4 regions of the Sporomusa termitida genome follow, and region 1 is predicted to be linked to each of the others. Evidence: riboswitches for the same ligand, from Rfam matches in the RefSeq annotation. Region 1 holds a riboswitch; each other region holds the start of a gene.

Evidence for each region. Region 1 has a riboswitch for cobalamin ahead of SPTER_RS01790 (sirohydrochlorin cobaltochelatase). Riboswitches for the same ligand answer to the same signal wherever they lie in the genome.
Region 2: another riboswitch for cobalamin. It lies ahead of SPTER_RS15740 (TonB-dependent receptor domain-containing protein); the one in region 1 lies ahead of SPTER_RS01790 (sirohydrochlorin cobaltochelatase).
Region 3: another riboswitch for cobalamin. It lies ahead of SPTER_RS24085 (OmpH/Skp family outer membrane protein); the one in region 1 lies ahead of SPTER_RS01790 (sirohydrochlorin cobaltochelatase).
Region 4: another riboswitch for cobalamin. It lies ahead of SPTER_RS17570 (TonB-dependent receptor); the one in region 1 lies ahead of SPTER_RS01790 (sirohydrochlorin cobaltochelatase).

What each region holds. Positions count from the first base shown of each region.
Region 1 is NZ_CP036259.1:401,225-405,424, reverse strand. It holds gene SPTER_RS01795 (nucleotide-binding protein) at 1-497, opposite strand, end outside; cobalamin riboswitch at 860-1,093, opposite strand; gene SPTER_RS01790 (sirohydrochlorin cobaltochelatase) at 1,099-1,989, opposite strand; cobalamin riboswitch at 2,154-2,338, opposite strand; gene SPTER_RS01785 (redox-sensing transcriptional repressor Rex) at 2,535-3,197, opposite strand; cobalamin riboswitch at 3,404-3,587, opposite strand; gene SPTER_RS01780 (TonB-dependent receptor plug domain-containing protein) at 3,652-4,200, opposite strand, start outside.
Region 2 is NZ_CP036259.1:3,340,027-3,344,226, forward strand. It holds gene SPTER_RS15740 (TonB-dependent receptor domain-containing protein) at 1-2,636, opposite strand, end outside; cobalamin riboswitch at 2,898-3,080, opposite strand; cobalamin riboswitch at 3,339-3,528, opposite strand; gene SPTER_RS15745 (helix-turn-helix domain-containing protein) at 3,816-4,055, shown strand.
Region 3 is NZ_CP036260.1:38,033-42,232, reverse strand. It holds gene SPTER_RS24090 (TonB-dependent receptor domain-containing protein) at 1-1,801, opposite strand, end outside; gene SPTER_RS24085 (OmpH/Skp family outer membrane protein) at 1,879-2,322, opposite strand; cobalamin riboswitch at 2,522-2,704, opposite strand; cobalamin riboswitch at 2,978-3,165, opposite strand; cobalamin riboswitch at 3,453-3,634, opposite strand; gene SPTER_RS24080 (hypothetical protein) at 3,754-4,101, opposite strand; gene SPTER_RS26025 (SDR family NAD(P)-dependent oxidoreductase) at 4,155-4,200, shown strand, end outside.
Region 4 is NZ_CP036259.1:3,732,699-3,736,898, reverse strand. It holds gene SPTER_RS17585 (type II secretion system protein GspD) at 1-4, shown strand, start outside; gene SPTER_RS17580 (hypothetical protein) at 27-428, shown strand; gene SPTER_RS17575 (hypothetical protein) at 400-1,257, shown strand; cobalamin riboswitch at 1,309-1,497, shown strand; cobalamin riboswitch at 1,646-1,825, shown strand; gene SPTER_RS17570 (TonB-dependent receptor) at 1,997-4,200, shown strand, end outside.

The DNA of each region.
Region 1 (4,200 bases):
CTTGCTACCCCTTTGGCAATATTATTGGCAGCATACAGCGACATCAACTCACCGGAGGAGACAATATAGATATCCGTAGCATAGCCTTCACGAATGGGTACGGCAAAACCCCCGCACACCACATCGCCCAGTACGTCATATAAGATAATATGATCTTCTGCAATCGACTGCAGGGCTTTAAGCTTCTCCAAAGCGACAATAATCCCGCGGCCGGCGCAGCCTACCCCCGGCTCCGGACCGCCGGCCTCCACACATTTAACACCCTGGAAACCGTTATGGACCACATGACTGGTGGTTACATCATCACCATATTTTCTGACCATATCGAGCACTGTTTGCTTGCACGTGCTGCCAAGCAGCAGTCTGGTAGAATCGTTTTTCGGATCACAGCCAATCTGGCACACAGCCTGACCCTGTTCAGCCAGAGCCGCCGATACATTGGCAGCGGTTGTCGATTTCCCAATCCCGCCTTTGCCATAAAACGCAATTTTTTTCATTGTTTTTCTTGTATTCCTCTCTCAATCAATTCATAAGAAAACACGGCTTGCGCCGAGCCTTTGGCGAAAGCGGAAGCCGATGCTGCCCTTATCCAAAGAAAATTATACTTTCTATCAGGATAAGAAAAGACATGGCTTGTGCAAGTCCTTTAGGACGACGGCAGAAGCCGCTTGTGTCCTTTAGGGTATAGTCGTTCTTATGTCCACAGAATTTATTTATAAATTCTGGTAGACTCAAAAACCGGGGGATTCCAGGATGACTCAGTAAATAAAAATGAACTCCTATGCTCAACTCAGGAGTTCATTGCCGCTTAAATAAGCGTTATCGCAAAAAATCCCCCTCCCCATCGCTCGTAGGTCAACCGGTGATTGTCAAACAGGCAGTTCTCCTGGCTCTGGCTCATCGCTCCTCCAAACCTTCCCACGACTTGTTTGACGCACCGTCGACACATTCCGGGTGTCCGGCACTAGCCTCCTTCGGCGGCGTCGCAGTGGCATAATTGAAATTGCTCCTCATTACAGTGGCGGGACCGCGCCGGTTTTTCACCGGACTTCCCTATTAAGCCCCGCAGGGCACCTGTCTCAGCTGTATTTAGTTGTATTATGACTGCCCGTGTCGGTGACCGTGACTTTTACCGCAGGCATGGCGGTGACCATGGGGCGGATGGGCAATAGTAGCGCGGAGATGGCTTACATAGATATCCTGAATGGCTGCATTCTCCCCTAACCCATGGAAATATACATCAACACTGAAGCCGGCCGCTAACAACTGCGACTTCGCCGAATCTTCCTCATCCCCGGCCATGTCGTTGGTTGCATGATCACCAGCCACCAGCAAAAATGGCATCAGGGTAACTTTCTTTACCTGCTGCTGTTTCAGGTTGTCAATTATACGGTTTAGAGGCGGAAAGCCTTCGACAGTATACACAAAAACATTCTTTAAGCCTGCATCCTTTAATTTTAGCTGTAACACCGAGTAAGCAGCATTAGCCGGATGCATGCCGCCATGGCCCATAAGCACAACAGCGCTGGCTCCATCATCGGCCGGCAGCTGCGTTCTTAACGCATTAATGGCAATTTCGTAGTCATCGGGATGATCCTCCTGCCCCATACAATACAACAAAGGCCGGCCCAAACGGATTTTTTCGAAAGCTTTTTCTTGGGCATGAGCGTAATGGGCAACAAGGACCTTGATTTTTTCATATTCGGCCCCAGCCACTACATGCAAGGGCTGGAGATACACTTCCTGATAGCCTTCATCCTGCAGACGTTTCAGGGCCTGGATTTCATTATCAACCCGGACACCGTCAGCGGCTAAACGCTTGATAACCGTACGGGAGGTAAAAGCCCGCCGCACCACATATTCCGGAAAATTGTCCCGGATTTTATTTTCGATAGTTTCAATGTTCAGTTTTAGGGTGTCCTGATAAGAAGTGCCAAAACTAACAACGACAATAGCCTTTTTTGATGAATTGTTTTGCTCTTGCTCCATATTTGTTGCCTCCTCATAATCTCCCACATATGTATTACAAAAATAAAAGCCCTCTCTGGCGCAGGCCGGGAGGGTTCTGTTCAGAAGAAATCAATTCAGATAATCGTCAACAATTAGCCAAATACAGCTCTTCTAAATCCCCTCCTCATCGCTCGTGAGTAAAAACGGTGATTGACAGACAGGCAGTTCTCCTGACTCTGGTTCATCGTTACACCCAAACCTTCCCAAGACGCTTGCGTCTCAGTGGCATATCTTAGGCTAACTCCCCATTACAGTGGCGGGACCGCGCCGGCATTTAACCGTACTTCCCTATTAAGCCCTTTAAGGCACCTGGCTCCTAATATTTAATTATATTCAGAAAAACAGCTATATTTATTACCAATAATAGCATCCGCTATCAGCTATTGTCAAACACATCCTGATTTATACAGAAAATAGCGAATTTTATCCGGCCCCAACAAAGGCCCTCAGGTCCCTCGCTTTCCAGGCAGACACAGGAAAATCCTAGCCGCCTTAGCAACCGGGATTTCTAGCCAATCCGCCACCTAAACGATGGACTGCAGAACAGGTACAGAACGGGCCAGATCATACGAAAGCTGACTGATCATCGGTCCGGCATTAATCTGGGTCAGGGCAATGCTTTCAGGTACTGTTACCTGAGTCTGGGTGAAGTTGGCTATACCGGCAACACCGGCAGCAACAAGCCTGTCAGTAACAAACTGGGCCTGTTCAGGCTGCACCGCCACCAACCCGATACTCACCTGCTTCTTAAATACCACAGCCTCCAGATTCCGGATGGATTCAAGGGATAAGCCCAATTCAGGGATCATGGCGCCGTAATTCCGCTCATCCATATCTAAAACCGCAGCGATCCGGAAGCCGGGCGGCAAGAAATTCTGATAACAGCTTATTGATAATAAGGGCATCTCCATGCCGACTACAATTGTATTCCAAACAGTATTGTAGCCCAGGATCTCACCAATCCACCGGAGCAGAAAATCAATCCTGTAACCGACCCCCTTAGTGCCGAACTCGCCGAAAGAAGATAGGTCTTTGCGTATTATTGAAGAACTTATGCCGGTATGCTGGCCTATTTGGCTGGACAGGCACATTGTTTCTCCATCCTCCAACATTCTTTTCAGGGCATTATAATAGATTGCCATCCTGGTTATCGTCAGTTTAGATACATCATCTCTTGTTTTTATCATTTCGCCCTCTCCCTTTCCCGAAAAATGAATTGAAATAAAATACCCGGCTGCCACGGCAGCCGGGAGAACCTTTACAGCGCACTTAATAAAAACTCCTGGTCGTTGACCAGGAGTGAATTTAGCAGCAAAACACAAAACTAACCTGACATTTAATGCCACAGCAAGCCGGTGCGACTGTAATCCCCTCCCCATCGCTCGTGGGTAAAACGGTGACTGTCAGCTAGGCAGTTCTCCTGGCTCTGGCTCATCACTCCACCAAACCTTCCCAAGACGGTTATGTCTCAGTGGCATATCTTGGTTTTGCTCCCCATTACAGTGGCGGGACCGCGCCGGTTTTTAACCGGCTTCCCTATTAAGCCCATTAAGGGCACCTAACTCATTCATATTCAATTATAATGTCTGAATATTATATACATGTTAATAATACCATTTGTGACAGGAGTTGTCAAACATCTTAGAATGAATACTTTACACCCAGTTGAACATTGCGGGCTGCCATTGGGTAATTGCCCCGACTATTGTTCGTCCCGCCGGAAAGTAACTCATAAGCTTCATTAGTGATATTAAAAGCATTCATATATATATCGGCACTATCATTCATTTTATAATTAACCGCCATATTCCAAACCCAGTGACCCCGTTCTATAAACCGGCTGGTATCACGCCCGGAAACGCCTTGCCCATTAATATTGAAATTCCATTGATCACTGCTATAGCCCAATTTTACACGGTAACCATTGGGCTGACTGTTAGTAGAATCAACAACATAACCTGCACCATCTGAATTATTTTCAATATGAACATGAGAGTAACCTACTTCGGTATAATATTTCTCTGAAATCTTATGATGAAGATCAATCTCAAAACCACGTTTTTTTTGCTTATCGATGTTCTGTGGCCGGTAATCTGTTAAATAATCATTTGGATCATCTGCTTTCCAGGCAATAGCATCAGATAACTTACTTGCAAAATAATACAGCTTCAAAAGGGTGGCATCACTGAT
Region 2 (4,200 bases), 2.2 Mb from region 1:
TTACCGATGGCGGTGTCGTAGCCTTTTTCCGTGATGTGCAGACCGTTGCCAAGGGCGTAACTGTTTTCGTCCACATGGCCGAGGAAGAAGGACAGCGAGGGTTCCCAGAACCAGGCGTCAGCCAGCAGATTGCGCTTGCCGTATTGCAGGCCCAGCCCGTAGCCCCAGGTATTGCTCTTGCCGTCGACCCGGCCGATGGTACCGTCGCCGGTATTGGCGGTAAAATAGTATTCGTTCTTGATTTTGGCGGCGTTGACCGCAACGTCCACATAGTGGCCTTTATCGCCTACCCAGCTGCCGTAAAGGCCAATGCCGTGGCTGTCCTGCTCGCCGCCGCCGGTGGCGGTATGGCTGTCGCCGTTAATTTTACTGATATAAAAGCCTGTATAGACGCTGCCGCCGCAGAATGGCTTGCTTAATAATTTGTCGTAACCGACCTGGATGCCGTCATAGCTTTGGTCGGCACGGCGGCCATAGCCGGCGGCGCTGTCATATTTGCCATGCCAGACAGCGGCCCACACGCTTTCACGCAGCTCGCCAGCCCGTTCCGCCGGCGCAAGCGGCGGATTCAGATTGGCCAGATGCAATTCGTCGGCGCGGCGGAACATATTGAGATTGTTGGCTTTAGCGACATTCCGCAACACCGCGCTGTTTTCGGAGGCTGATTTGCCGCTCTCGGCCATTTCGCCGGTATCCTCGTAGGTGTACTTGGAGACGAGCCAGGCCGTGCCTTGCGTATTGTCGTAGGTGTTGCTTAATGTAGTGGCACCTTGAGACTTAAGATAGTCCCATTCTTCCTGCGTCAGGTTTTCCGGGTCGGCAGCGCGGAAGGGCACGGTGCCGTCGGCATTCATAATAATAATAATGTGGTTGCCATCGTTTTTATAATAATTGCCGTTGCTATCCTGGGCGTATTTAAGCTTGCTGTTTTCTGTCTGGTAATAATTATCGTAACGGGTGATTTCCGGCGTAATCATATAATTGCTGAAAATGCCGTCGACGGTGGTTGCCCGGCCGATCACTTCAAAGTTTTCCGCGCCGTTATAGATGCCGATGCTGCCCGCGTCGCTGCCTTCACCGAAGGGACTGGTGCCAATCCCCGGCACCCAGCCTATTTCGTAATATAAGGTAGTTTTCGCGTTGGCGTCGATTTCCTTTTGTGCCTGATTCGCTTGCCCAATCAATACATTATCGCTGGAACCTGCGAAACTACCATCATCCTTTATAATTCCATATTTGCCTAATCGAAAAGCAGTACCGTTGCCCAAGATGGCTGTATCGGCCAGTAAGGTGCGGCCGGTAGGAACATAAGCATCAACAGTTTTACCGCCGCTTTCATATGTCAAGCCTGTTTTGAAACCACCGCCGTTATCATTGAAGGCTAAAGAATCCCTGCCGCCGACCGTATTCACATAGGTAAGATCGATCAGGCTGTTTTCACCGGTAATTAATTCTTGGGTTGAAATTACCGTTTTAGCCCCAGAACCATTCAGCGGGGTTTGCGTTCCGGCAGCGCCTACGGAGTTACTGACACCGGCATCCGATGTCACCTTTAAATTTCCTTCATAATCCAACGCATAGGACGCTCCATCCGGTCCTGTTATCCAATATGTATTAATTTTATAAGTCACAGCATCGGAGGGTTCTACGATAATCGCTCTATCATCCGGCCGCCAGGTGCCAGTTACGGTAACCTGGTCATAGGTATAAGCCTTATGACCGGTAGAGCCTGTAACAGTACCAGTTTTCGCCATTTGCAGCTTAACATTAAACCCTATAGCGTTCGAGTCATTCACCGAAAAATCATATAGACTATTTGCAATAGTAGTTTCATTAGCGCTGTTATCGCCTAAAGCATTGATTGCTTGCAGTTGTTCCTCATTCAGCACCACAAAATAAAATTCAGGCAGATATTTTTCCATGACAGCTTTAAGTTGAGCTTCATCACCGATTGCCGCATATATTTCTCTTTGAACTTCTATTGTTTGAAACAGCGAATTATTAAGATATTTAACTATATTTCCAGTAACAATAGTCTGAGTAGAGTTTGTTTGTACTACTTTATAACTATAGCTATCGGTTTCCTGATCATAAACGCGCATTGCAATAGCGTTTGCATTTTCACCGTTAATTTGAGGAGTTGTCGGAATGGAGGGAAAATTATTCAAATTATTTCCCGCGCTAGCTGGAGATCCATACTCAGACCAATCTGCTCTCAAAGTACCAGCCGAAAGGTTAAAGGGTCTCGTAATATTATCAAGCGTAGACGGCTTAGTCGATTGAACCGGATTTGAGACCGTATCATAATTTTTAAAGAAGGCGCTTCCGCCAACATTATTACCATATGTAATAATTCCATCGCCTGTCAGCGTCACGCCGTCAGCCGCCCATGCTGCTGTGGGTACGCATACTACTCCCAAGGTCGCCGCAATCGACGCGCAGATTACCTTTTTCCTGGCTTTTTTGCTCATATAGTTACGCGCATTGACTGCATAGCCGTCAGCAGCAGCAGGTTCCGCCGCACAACTTATTTGCGGCCACGACAGTACCTCCGTCCCCGGTGCTAAACTTTTAGCGCCACAGCGACGGCGGACCGATTTCGCCCGGCCATTATTTTTCGCCAATTCAGATACCACCTGCCAACAGGCGCGAGTGCGGTTCCAAATGACTTTATAAATATGATTTAAAATCGCAGATCATTCCTTTACGTTTTCTTACCGTCCTTGGTTGACTATTGCTTTACTTTTTTATCTTTAATAGGTTGCATACTGGTACAAACAGATCTTGTACACGAAAAATACCAAATAAAAAACTCCCATATCGGGAGTGCTTACGCCAACCAGCCGGTATCCGGCCCTGGTTTTTCGTAATCTCCTCCCTGTCACTCGCAGGTATAATGGCGATTGCTGGATAAGGCAGTTCTCCTGACTCCGGTTCATAACGATCCCGCGCCTTCCCAAAGCTTTCGCCTCAGTGGCATATATGCGAGATTGCTCCCCGTTACAGTGGCGGGACCGTGCCGGTATTTCACCGGTCTTCCCTTTTAAGCCCTTGCGGGCACCTATCCCAACGTTATGCTGTTGTCGTTTCCTCATTTAACTGTATGTGCTCTTTCAGGATAATATGACTGTTTTGTCCATATTTGCTACTAAACTCTATTCCTATATTCAACAATGGGTTCTGCTTGTCCGGCTCAATCCGTCATATTACTTATTTTCCACCTGCCGTACCGCAGGCTTTAGTCTTCTTTCCCTCCTTTTGCGATAACGATTTGTCTCATGCAAGGATAAAAGCTCACACAAGTCACATAATCTTCTCCCTGTTCCTCGCAGGTCAAACGAAGATTGTCGGTACAGGCAATTCTCCTGACTCCAGTTCATCATCAGTCCATCCTTCCCGGCATGTTTATCTCATCCCAGTGGCATTCGTTAGACTGACTCCCGATTACAGTGGCGGGACCGTGCCGGTATCTCACCGGTCTTCCCTATTAATCCTTTTAAAAAAGGCGCCTGTACCCGCATTGATTTCTCATTGCCCGTTCTATGTTTATAAGTCCGTTCCCCGTTGCGTCTATGCTATAATGGCTACTGAAGCTTGTACCTCGTAATCACGACATCCGCTTTCCCGTTGTTACTACCTAGTTAATCCTATATTCATTGCATTAACCTGATTCCATTCACGCTCCTTTCACTAAGCAACTGCAGGGCTCTTTAGCACAAATGCTCTTTTCATCAATTGCCAGTCATTACCCAATAGGTGAAAAGACCAATTCCCTGATGACCTTTATAATTTGATTGCAGAGGTGAAACTATTTTATGAAATCAACCAATGATGAACGGTATCGCCAAATTGCTAAGAAAATCGTCTATTATCGCATTCGCCGGGGACTTTCCCAGGATGAATTAGCAGATAAAGTTGGAATAAGCAAGAGTTATCTAAGCAAGATAGAAGCGCCAAACTCCGCCAAGGCTTTCTCTTTAGATGTTCTATTCGCTATCGCAGACGGACTAGAAGTTGATGTGATTCAGTTTTTTATGCCGGTTAACGACAATTAAAGTATGCGACTAGCTGTCTATTCCCGCCTGTTTGCCCACCATGGCAAAACAAAAGAAGCCTCCCTGTGATGTTAGCATCCAGAGAGGCTTCTTGCTATCCGACGAAGCTGTCGGTACAAAATCAAAAATTGCATCGCAATCCCCT
Region 3 (4,200 bases), on a different replicon from region 1:
CCGGCGTGATCTCATAGGTGCTGAGGACGCCGTCGGCAACAGATTTCTGCGCTTGCACATTAAAGTTTTCGGCGCCGTTTAAGATACCTAATAATACCGGCAAATTAACCTGACTTTGACTATTGTATAGCACAGCTTCTCCGGCCGGCAGATACCCCAAGCCCGGCACCCAGCCCAACTGCAGGTTCAGATTGGTTTTGCCCTCCGCTGTGTTTGCCTGCGTTGCATTAGTAATATAAACGCTGTCGGTATTGCCGGTGCTAAAATACATTGCCGAGTTGAAATCGTTCGGGGTCACAAACCCTGTATCACTAATTTTACCAGTTCCGCTAGCCGGCGCATGCTGCAGCGCGGCATCCATGCTGTAATTGCCTAAACGAAAGGTGGTGCCTGCCGCTAACGTCGCATTTTCAATAAACAAGCTGCGGGCAATCTTGTGGGAAGAATATCGGTTGGGTTCACTGGTGCTTTGATCTCTATCAACTACTTTGCCTTCTACATGGTCATATGTAAAATAACCATCAATATGGCCGATCTCGCCGTTACTGATTGCACCAGGCTTAGAATAAGTAATAACATGATTAATCAACGGATCGTCGCCGGAGGTATTCGCATAAGTCAAATCAATAACAGAATTGTCAACGGTGCGTAAATCTTTTACTGTAATCGCCGTTCTTACATCGGCTGGTAGCGGTTGTACGCTTTGATCATTCTGCCAGTCTATCGTGCCGCCGCTGCTGTCAGGAATAAGATTGCCGTCACTGTCCATAACCCAGTTCTTATTAACAGCATAATCCGTGTCCAGAACCGAGCCGCTTGCCATATAGAGCACCCGGTCCAGCGGCCGCCAGCTATTGTCGCTGGACTCGCCGACTTTTACTTCATTATAGGCGTAAGTTTTCTGTCCCGGCGTTAGATTGGCAACAGTTTGCGTAAATTGAAACAAGCTGGAGGTGTCTTCCAGTTGCAACGAACTGTCTCCTACTATCTCGTAATCAGGCAGCTTCGCAACCCCCTCATCTGTCGCCGGTGGATTTGTCAGCCCTTGCATTTTGGCCAATTCGGCGCCGGTAAGCTTAACTAAGCAGTACTCATATGGAGGCGCATACTCTTTGACGAAGTCCGTCAATTGCTGCTCTTTGTCACTGCCGTCCGGAAGAGCCATAATATCCGCCAAACGATTCTGGGTAGCAACATCTAACAAATTCTTGTCAATGGAATTAATTATATTAGTAATATTATAACTTATTAAACTTTTTGTGCTCCAGTTAGATGAAGTTGCCCCCGTGACAACCGTCGTACAATACAACTTGCCGTTTATTTTAACCGCCAATGCATTATACTGCATATTTTCCGGATTACTGCCGGCAGCCGCTAGGGGAGTTATTTCCCTCAGCAAATTTCTTATCCCTGCAGCTCCAAAAACATTATAAGTGCTGCCATTATAGGTATAATTCAATTGTGAACTGTTAATCTGCAGAGGATAATAGCGAGTAGCTTCATTAGCCGGCTGATAACTGCCACTCCGAAAAGCATCCCTGCTCCAGCCTCCCAGATCTATATATTGGTAATCAGCCGTAGCATTGTCCGCCCAAGCGACCGCCGGCAAGGCCATTACCCCTAGCGCCAGTACGCAGGCGACACGCGCCGCCAGGCTTTTCGCGCCACAGCGCCGGCGGACCGACTTCGCCCGGCCGTTATTTTTCGCCAGTTCGGATACCACCTGCCAACAGGCGCGGGTCCGGTTCCAAACGACTTTATAGATATGATTTAAAATTTTAATCATTCCTTTTCTTTCCATCCCGGTCATCCTGGACACCCGGTGTACACCCGGCCGGCAAGCTGCCTGTCCACAAGAAGGGATGTTTCTTACTTTATCTATTGTGTTGCTTGTTTCACTTTGGCTATAGCGTCGGCCGTGATGTCCGTACCGCCGTAAACTATAGTGGCGGCATCCAGAACTGCTGTCAGGCCCTTTTCCTCAGCGACGGCCTTAATGGACGCTTCGATTTTGTCGCCCACGGGTTTCATCAGTTCGTCTTCCCGCTGAGCCTGTTGCCGGGACAGCTTATCGCTGTACGCCTGTTTTTTCGCCGGCGGCAGGTCTTTGGCATTGGCGTCGTAGTCTATCTGGGCCTCGGCCCGCATGGCCTGGATGCGGTTCAGGAGGTCCTGGATGCCGGGGTAACCGGCAAAGACCTGCTGTCTGTCGACATAGCCGACGGGTTGCTCGTTTTTAGCCTTAGCGGCCAGCGCCGACGCGGGCATCAGTAGTCCGAATACGAACAATGCGGTAACAATGATTCCTAATAATCTGTTCATTTTTTCCTCAACTTAATATCTTTGAAATGTTTGCATACAGGTACAAGCAATGCTTGTACGCCGGTAAAACTTGACATATAACCGAAATCCCGGCGAATAATACCGAATAAAAAAACTCCCTTATTGGGAGTGCTTACGCGAACCGACCGAATTGGTCTTGGTTTTCACATAATCTCCTCCCTGTCACTCGCAGGTATAATGGCGATTGCTGGATAAGGCAGTTCTCCTGACTCCGGTTCATAGCTCTCTTGCACCTTCCCAGGACGTACGTCCCAGTGGCAATTTCGCAAGCTTGCTCTCCGTTACAGTGGCGGGACCGCGCCGGCTTTTCACCGGTCTTCCCTATTAAGTCCTTGCGGACACCTATCCCTACGTTATGCTGTTGTCGTCCCCTGTGTAATCATATGTTTCCTTCAGGATAATATGACTCTTTTGTCCATTTTACTACTGGCTTTTTCCCGTTCCTCTGGCGAAAACATCTGCGTGTCCGGCTCAATCCGTCATATTACTTATTACAGGCATGCTCCTTTCCTCTTAGTCTTCATACCAAACTCCAGATAGTAATCTTCTTCCCTCCTTTTTCGGTAACGATTTGTCTTGTGTAAAGATAAAGCTCACACAAGACAAGATCTTCTCCCTGTTCATCGCAGGTCAAGCGAAGATGTCGGCACAGGCAGTTCTCCTGACTTCAGATCATCATCAGTCCGCCTTCCCAGAATGTTTATCGCATTCCAGTGGCATTCGTTAGACTGACTTCCCGTTACAGTGGCGGGACCGTGTTGGTTTTGCACCAAACTTCCCTATTAAGCCTTCTAAAAAGGCACCTGTACCCGCATGGATTCTGATTGTTCGTTCTATGTTTGTGGGTCCGTTCCCATCGCGTCTATGCTATAACAGCTACTGAAGCTTGTACCTCGTAAAAAATCACGAAAATCCGCTTTCGGCTATTGCTGCTGTCTGTTTTAATCTATGTATATATAAATTATTGGTCTGGTTGTCCAGCTTTGTCAAAATACAAAGAAGCCCCTCTGCGATGATAGCATCAGAGCGGCTTCTTTTACCCCGGCGAATCTGCCGGATAAAATGCAATAACTGGCATCGGAATCCCCTCCCTATCGCTCGCAGGTCAAACGGTGATTGTCATACAGGCAGTTCTCCTGGCTCTGGATCATCGCTCCACCAACCCTTCCCAGAAACCTTTGTTCCCAGTGGCATTCATGGCTTTGCTCCCCATTACAGTGGCGGGACCGCGCCGGTCTTTAACCGGCTTTTCTGTTAGGCCCTTGCGGGCACCTGTACCAAATTTGATTCATATTCTACTTTTTTATAAGAATTTCCTTAATCTTTCGTTAATTCGATAATAGCATTGGTGGATTTTTTTGTCAATGGATAACGGTATGTATACAACGATAGTGGCTTTGGGGTCAGGCCTCACACTTCACACAAATTGTTGCTAATCTTTTCTGCCAGGCGCTTCAGTTCATCTCTGTCAACGACTTTGTTGTACCCTCTAATAATCTCGCTCATGCTTAGGGATAGCATCTTAGTCAACTCTGTTTTTGTCATTACTCCCATCCGAACGGCTACGTAGATGAGGATATTTATCGCCGCTACCACGCGACGATCATGTCTTTCATGCATGATCTGTTCTTTATTGATCTCGCTGACTGATGCTACTGTTGCTAATATTTCATCAAAAGTAACGGACGGGGCTTCTGGCGCCTCGGATGTTTCGGTTGTCTCCGGCTTCGAATATATATGCTCAGACCATACTATCATATTACCATTAGTGTGAATAGTGAGGCCTGACCCCGAAAGTCTGGATTGACATTATGGTTTCTACGGTAGGTGGTGGTGAGTACAAGTCTATCCTTGAGT
Region 4 (4,200 bases), 1.9 Mb from region 1:
TTAATATAAGCAGGAGGAGCAACATCATGAGGTACCTAGTGCGGGCGAGCCGACTGTTCCTGTTGATAGTATTTTTCTATATAACGTTTGTTCAGACCGGTTTTGCCGCCGCTGGGCCGCAGCCTGTTATCGGCGTTGTCTTAATGCCGCCGGCCGTTCATTTGTATGGTCATGTCGCCCTGATAAACTGTTATGCCCCTGCCAATAGCTTCTATGCCGTGATTGATCTCCGTGATACCCCCGGGAAAAGCATTGTGATCCGGTCGGCCGAGCAAAGGCTGCAAAGCCTGCTGGAAACTGCTTTGGCAACAGGCAATCTTGTCTCGTTTGTGGGGCAGGGCGTTTTTGTCCAGTCGCCTCCCCGCGGCGGCACCTGGAATATGGAGGTCTATCAAATTGATGAAGTCACGGTATATAACAAAAAGTAAAGTCTTCCTACTGCTTTTATATAGTTTCCTGTTTTTCCCCTTGCCGGTTGCGGCGGTGCCGGCAGCGGACATTGCCAGCCGGTGGTCGCCGGTTATTTGCCAGACCGACAACAGTAATGGCCTCACCGCTCAGCAAGATATATTTACGCTGGTCAATTACGACCGCGACTGGCGGCTCAATAATAACTGGTATAACCTGCTGTTTTATCCCCTGGAGCGGGTTATGTATTATTCGGTGGTGGAAAGCGACACCCACTATTTTATCGGCTACTATCAGTATTACCCGCGTTACACAGGCCGGGCCGAGCATGAGCATGATCTGACCGGGGTGCTGCTGGCGGTGGCCAAAACGCCTGATCAGACCGGGCGGCTTGATATGCTGCTGACCCACAGTAATAAAAAATGGCGGCAGTGGCCGGGCGCGCAGGTGCGCCTGGAAGGCCGGCACCCGGTACTGAATATCCGGCCCGGCTGCCATGAGATTACCGTTGCCGGCCGGAGCCGACAGGGGTTGCCGGCGGCCGGCATCTATGAGATCCCGGCCGGTGACAAGCCGGCCGGGCCGATAAGCAAAGTCCTGCCGGGCGGGGCCCATGGCGGTTACCGGCTGGTACCGCTGACCCAGTTATGGGAACGGCGTCAGGATATTGGCCAGGGCCGGGTCTTTGCCCGCTGGGGTGCGTTTGACAGCTATAATGAGGTTAAGGTTACCGTACCCTGGGTGTGGGAGTACCGCCGGCTCAACTGGCTGGCAAAACCCGGCGAGCTGCTCCAGTATTTCCAGGGCCGGCCGGTAAGAGCCTGTAATTATCTGAGCAATCCGTACTAACCCGTTTAGAAGCGGTAAGCTGCCAAGGCTGGCAGCCTGAGTCAGACAATTTTATAATTGCCAGGTATAGGTGCCCTACGGGGCTTAATAGGGAAGTCCGGTGCAAAACCGGCACGGTCCCGCCACTGTAATGGGGAGCAAATCCAGGATATGCCACTGCGATGCGGACAACTGTCGTGGGAAGGTTTGGAGGCGCCATGAACCAGAAGTCAGGAGAACTGCCTATACAACGATCACCGGTGACCTGCGAGCGATGGGTAGGGGATTATGTGCGGTAGTCTGTTCTTGGTTTATAGCAGTAAGTCTGCTGATAAAACGAGGGTAAATGGATTTCCCATGTAGTCAACGCTCCTGGATGACTATATGAGAAATCCATTTTTTATTTGGCCGTATTTCACTGCGTACAGGTGCCCTGCAGAGGGTTTAATAGAGAAGTCCGGTTGAAGCCGGCGCGGTCCCGCCACTGTAACAAGGAGTCAGTCCGCAGACGCCACTGGAGGAAATTTCCGGGAAGGCCGGGCTGATGATGAACTGGAGTCAGGAGAACTGCCTGTAAGGACGGTCTTCGCCAACCCTGCGAGCGACAGGGGAAGATCAGGCAATCGGTACGAGGGGAGGGTAAGAAGTAAGCAACAGCTAAATCGGGCTACCATTCTCAGCAATTTTTTCAGAAAAGAGTAAGACATATGAGGAGAGATTTGCAGTGAAACAACGTAAATTGTCCAAACAAGCCCTGGCGATGGGGATCGCCTGTACCCTGGCCTTCAGCCTGACCCCGGACTACAGCGGCCTTGCCCAGGCGGCCGCAGCCGGCGGCAAGACGTCACCGGCAACCGGGGAAACTGTGGACGCCGATGCCGGCTCCGCCCAGGACTATGCCCTGGAGGCGGTTACGGTTGAGGCCAAACGCCCCGACTGGGAGGCCAAGCTGTCACCGGGGACGGTGACTATTATCCGGCCTGATGATTACAAAGGCGAGCAAAAGACATTGCCGGAACTCTTGAAAGATGTGCCTGGCGTCCATGTCCGCTATGTATCCGGCAAGGGCCAGTACACCACCGTGACCGTTCGCGGCAGCACGGCAGCCCAGGTAGGGGTTTTTGTGGACGGGGTGCTCTCTAATTTGGGTGGTGATGCCGCCATGGACATCTCGACTATTCCCATCCATAATGTTGAACGGATTGAGGTTTATCGCGGCTATATCCCGGCCCGGTTCGGCGGCACCTATATGGGCGGCGTTATTAACATCGTTACCAAGAAGCCGGACAAGGCTAATATCTCGGCCCAGGTCGGCAAAAGCTCTTGGGGCGGTAATACCGTAGGCCTGGAGATCACCCAGCCGCTGGGAAAGGGTAGCCTGATGATCGGTATCAACCGCGACCAGAGTGACGGCGATTTCCGCTATAAGAATCCTGGCGTCAAAGCAGGGTATGACCAGATAGTCCAGCAGTATGAGCAGTTGACGGTTACAATGCTTCAGAATTATAATGCGAGCCTTGATACGTTGCAAGATAGTCAGTATGGTTTAGGTTTAAATATAGGTTGGGAGCCTTTTACGTCATTAGAAGAGGTTCAACAAGCAACTACAGCAGGTAGTCCATTTTATAATGCACTTATGAATGCGGGCATAGCTGCAGGCTATGATACAGAGACACTTAATTATCTGCTTTCTGCTAATGATTGGTTTGGTTATGATCCTGATTTTAAACAAAAGTGGTGGGATGAACAAAAGGCCGCACACCCGGAACTTGCGGATGACATACGTTACCGCCGCAATAACGACTATAAAAACACCGACGCCATTATCAAATGGCAGGACGACCACTGGCTGGTCAAGGGCAGCTGGAAAAAAATTGACCGGGGCATGCCGCGAAAGATGTTTCTTACCGGGGATATTTCAAATCCTACGTACTCCCTTATCGACCTGCCTGACCAGATCGAACACAAGAGACAGGAACTAACCACCAAGGATGTGCTGGTGGGCCGGCGGGATACGGACGGCAACCTGGAATGGGGCTGGCAGGTCAATTACCTGGACCAGGATAAGCGTTACCGCAACCCGGACTATCTGAAATTTAATTCCATGCCGGCAGTATTTAGCGAATGGAGCGCCTATGATTCCCAACGGCTTGGCGGGGCCATTGACGGTACTTATAAAACCAGCGACAAGCACCTGCTCGAATTTCTGGCCAACTGGTCCAAGGAGAAAATGGATGTTGATGGCAGCCGGATGGACAAATATGACTTTGAACCTAGTCTTACCAATCGCGAGAGGTTTCGGACATATTATGAACAGACGCTGTTCAATCTCCAATTGCAGGATACCATTACCCTCAACCAGGCGGCCGATCTCTGGCTGACTCCCAGTATTCGCTACAATTATTCCAACGTTATGGGCAGGGCGCTGGGAAAATCTGACTTAAATAAATGGGTCGATCAGGAAGATTCCCAGGTTAATGATAAGGTCACCTGGCAGGTGGCGCTGAAAAAGCAGGTGGACGATCATCTAACCCTGCGTTCCACATATGGCACCTACTACCGGCTGCTCAACCTGTATGAGATTGCTGGCGACGGCGGCGGCATTCTGCCCCGGCCTAATGCTTATAACGACCCCAAGTACGCTGGTCAAAGCATATTCCCGGTACCCGAGGAAGGAACCCAGTGGGATTTGTCGGCCAGCTGGGACGGAAAACTGCTGGGCGCCGACTCCTCCAAGGTGCAACTGACCTATTTCGGTCGCGATTCGAAAAATATACTCCAGCTCTACCGCTTTGGCTATAATTATTGGTCTTATACCAATGCGCACAAGGGGCGGGTCAACGGTGCGGAATTGCAGGGCAATTTCAGTTGGAGCAAATGGGATATGAATCTGGCAGGTACCTATATGCGTACCAAGCAGTGGACCAAGAACGATTCGCCTACCGGCACCGGCGATGTATATTA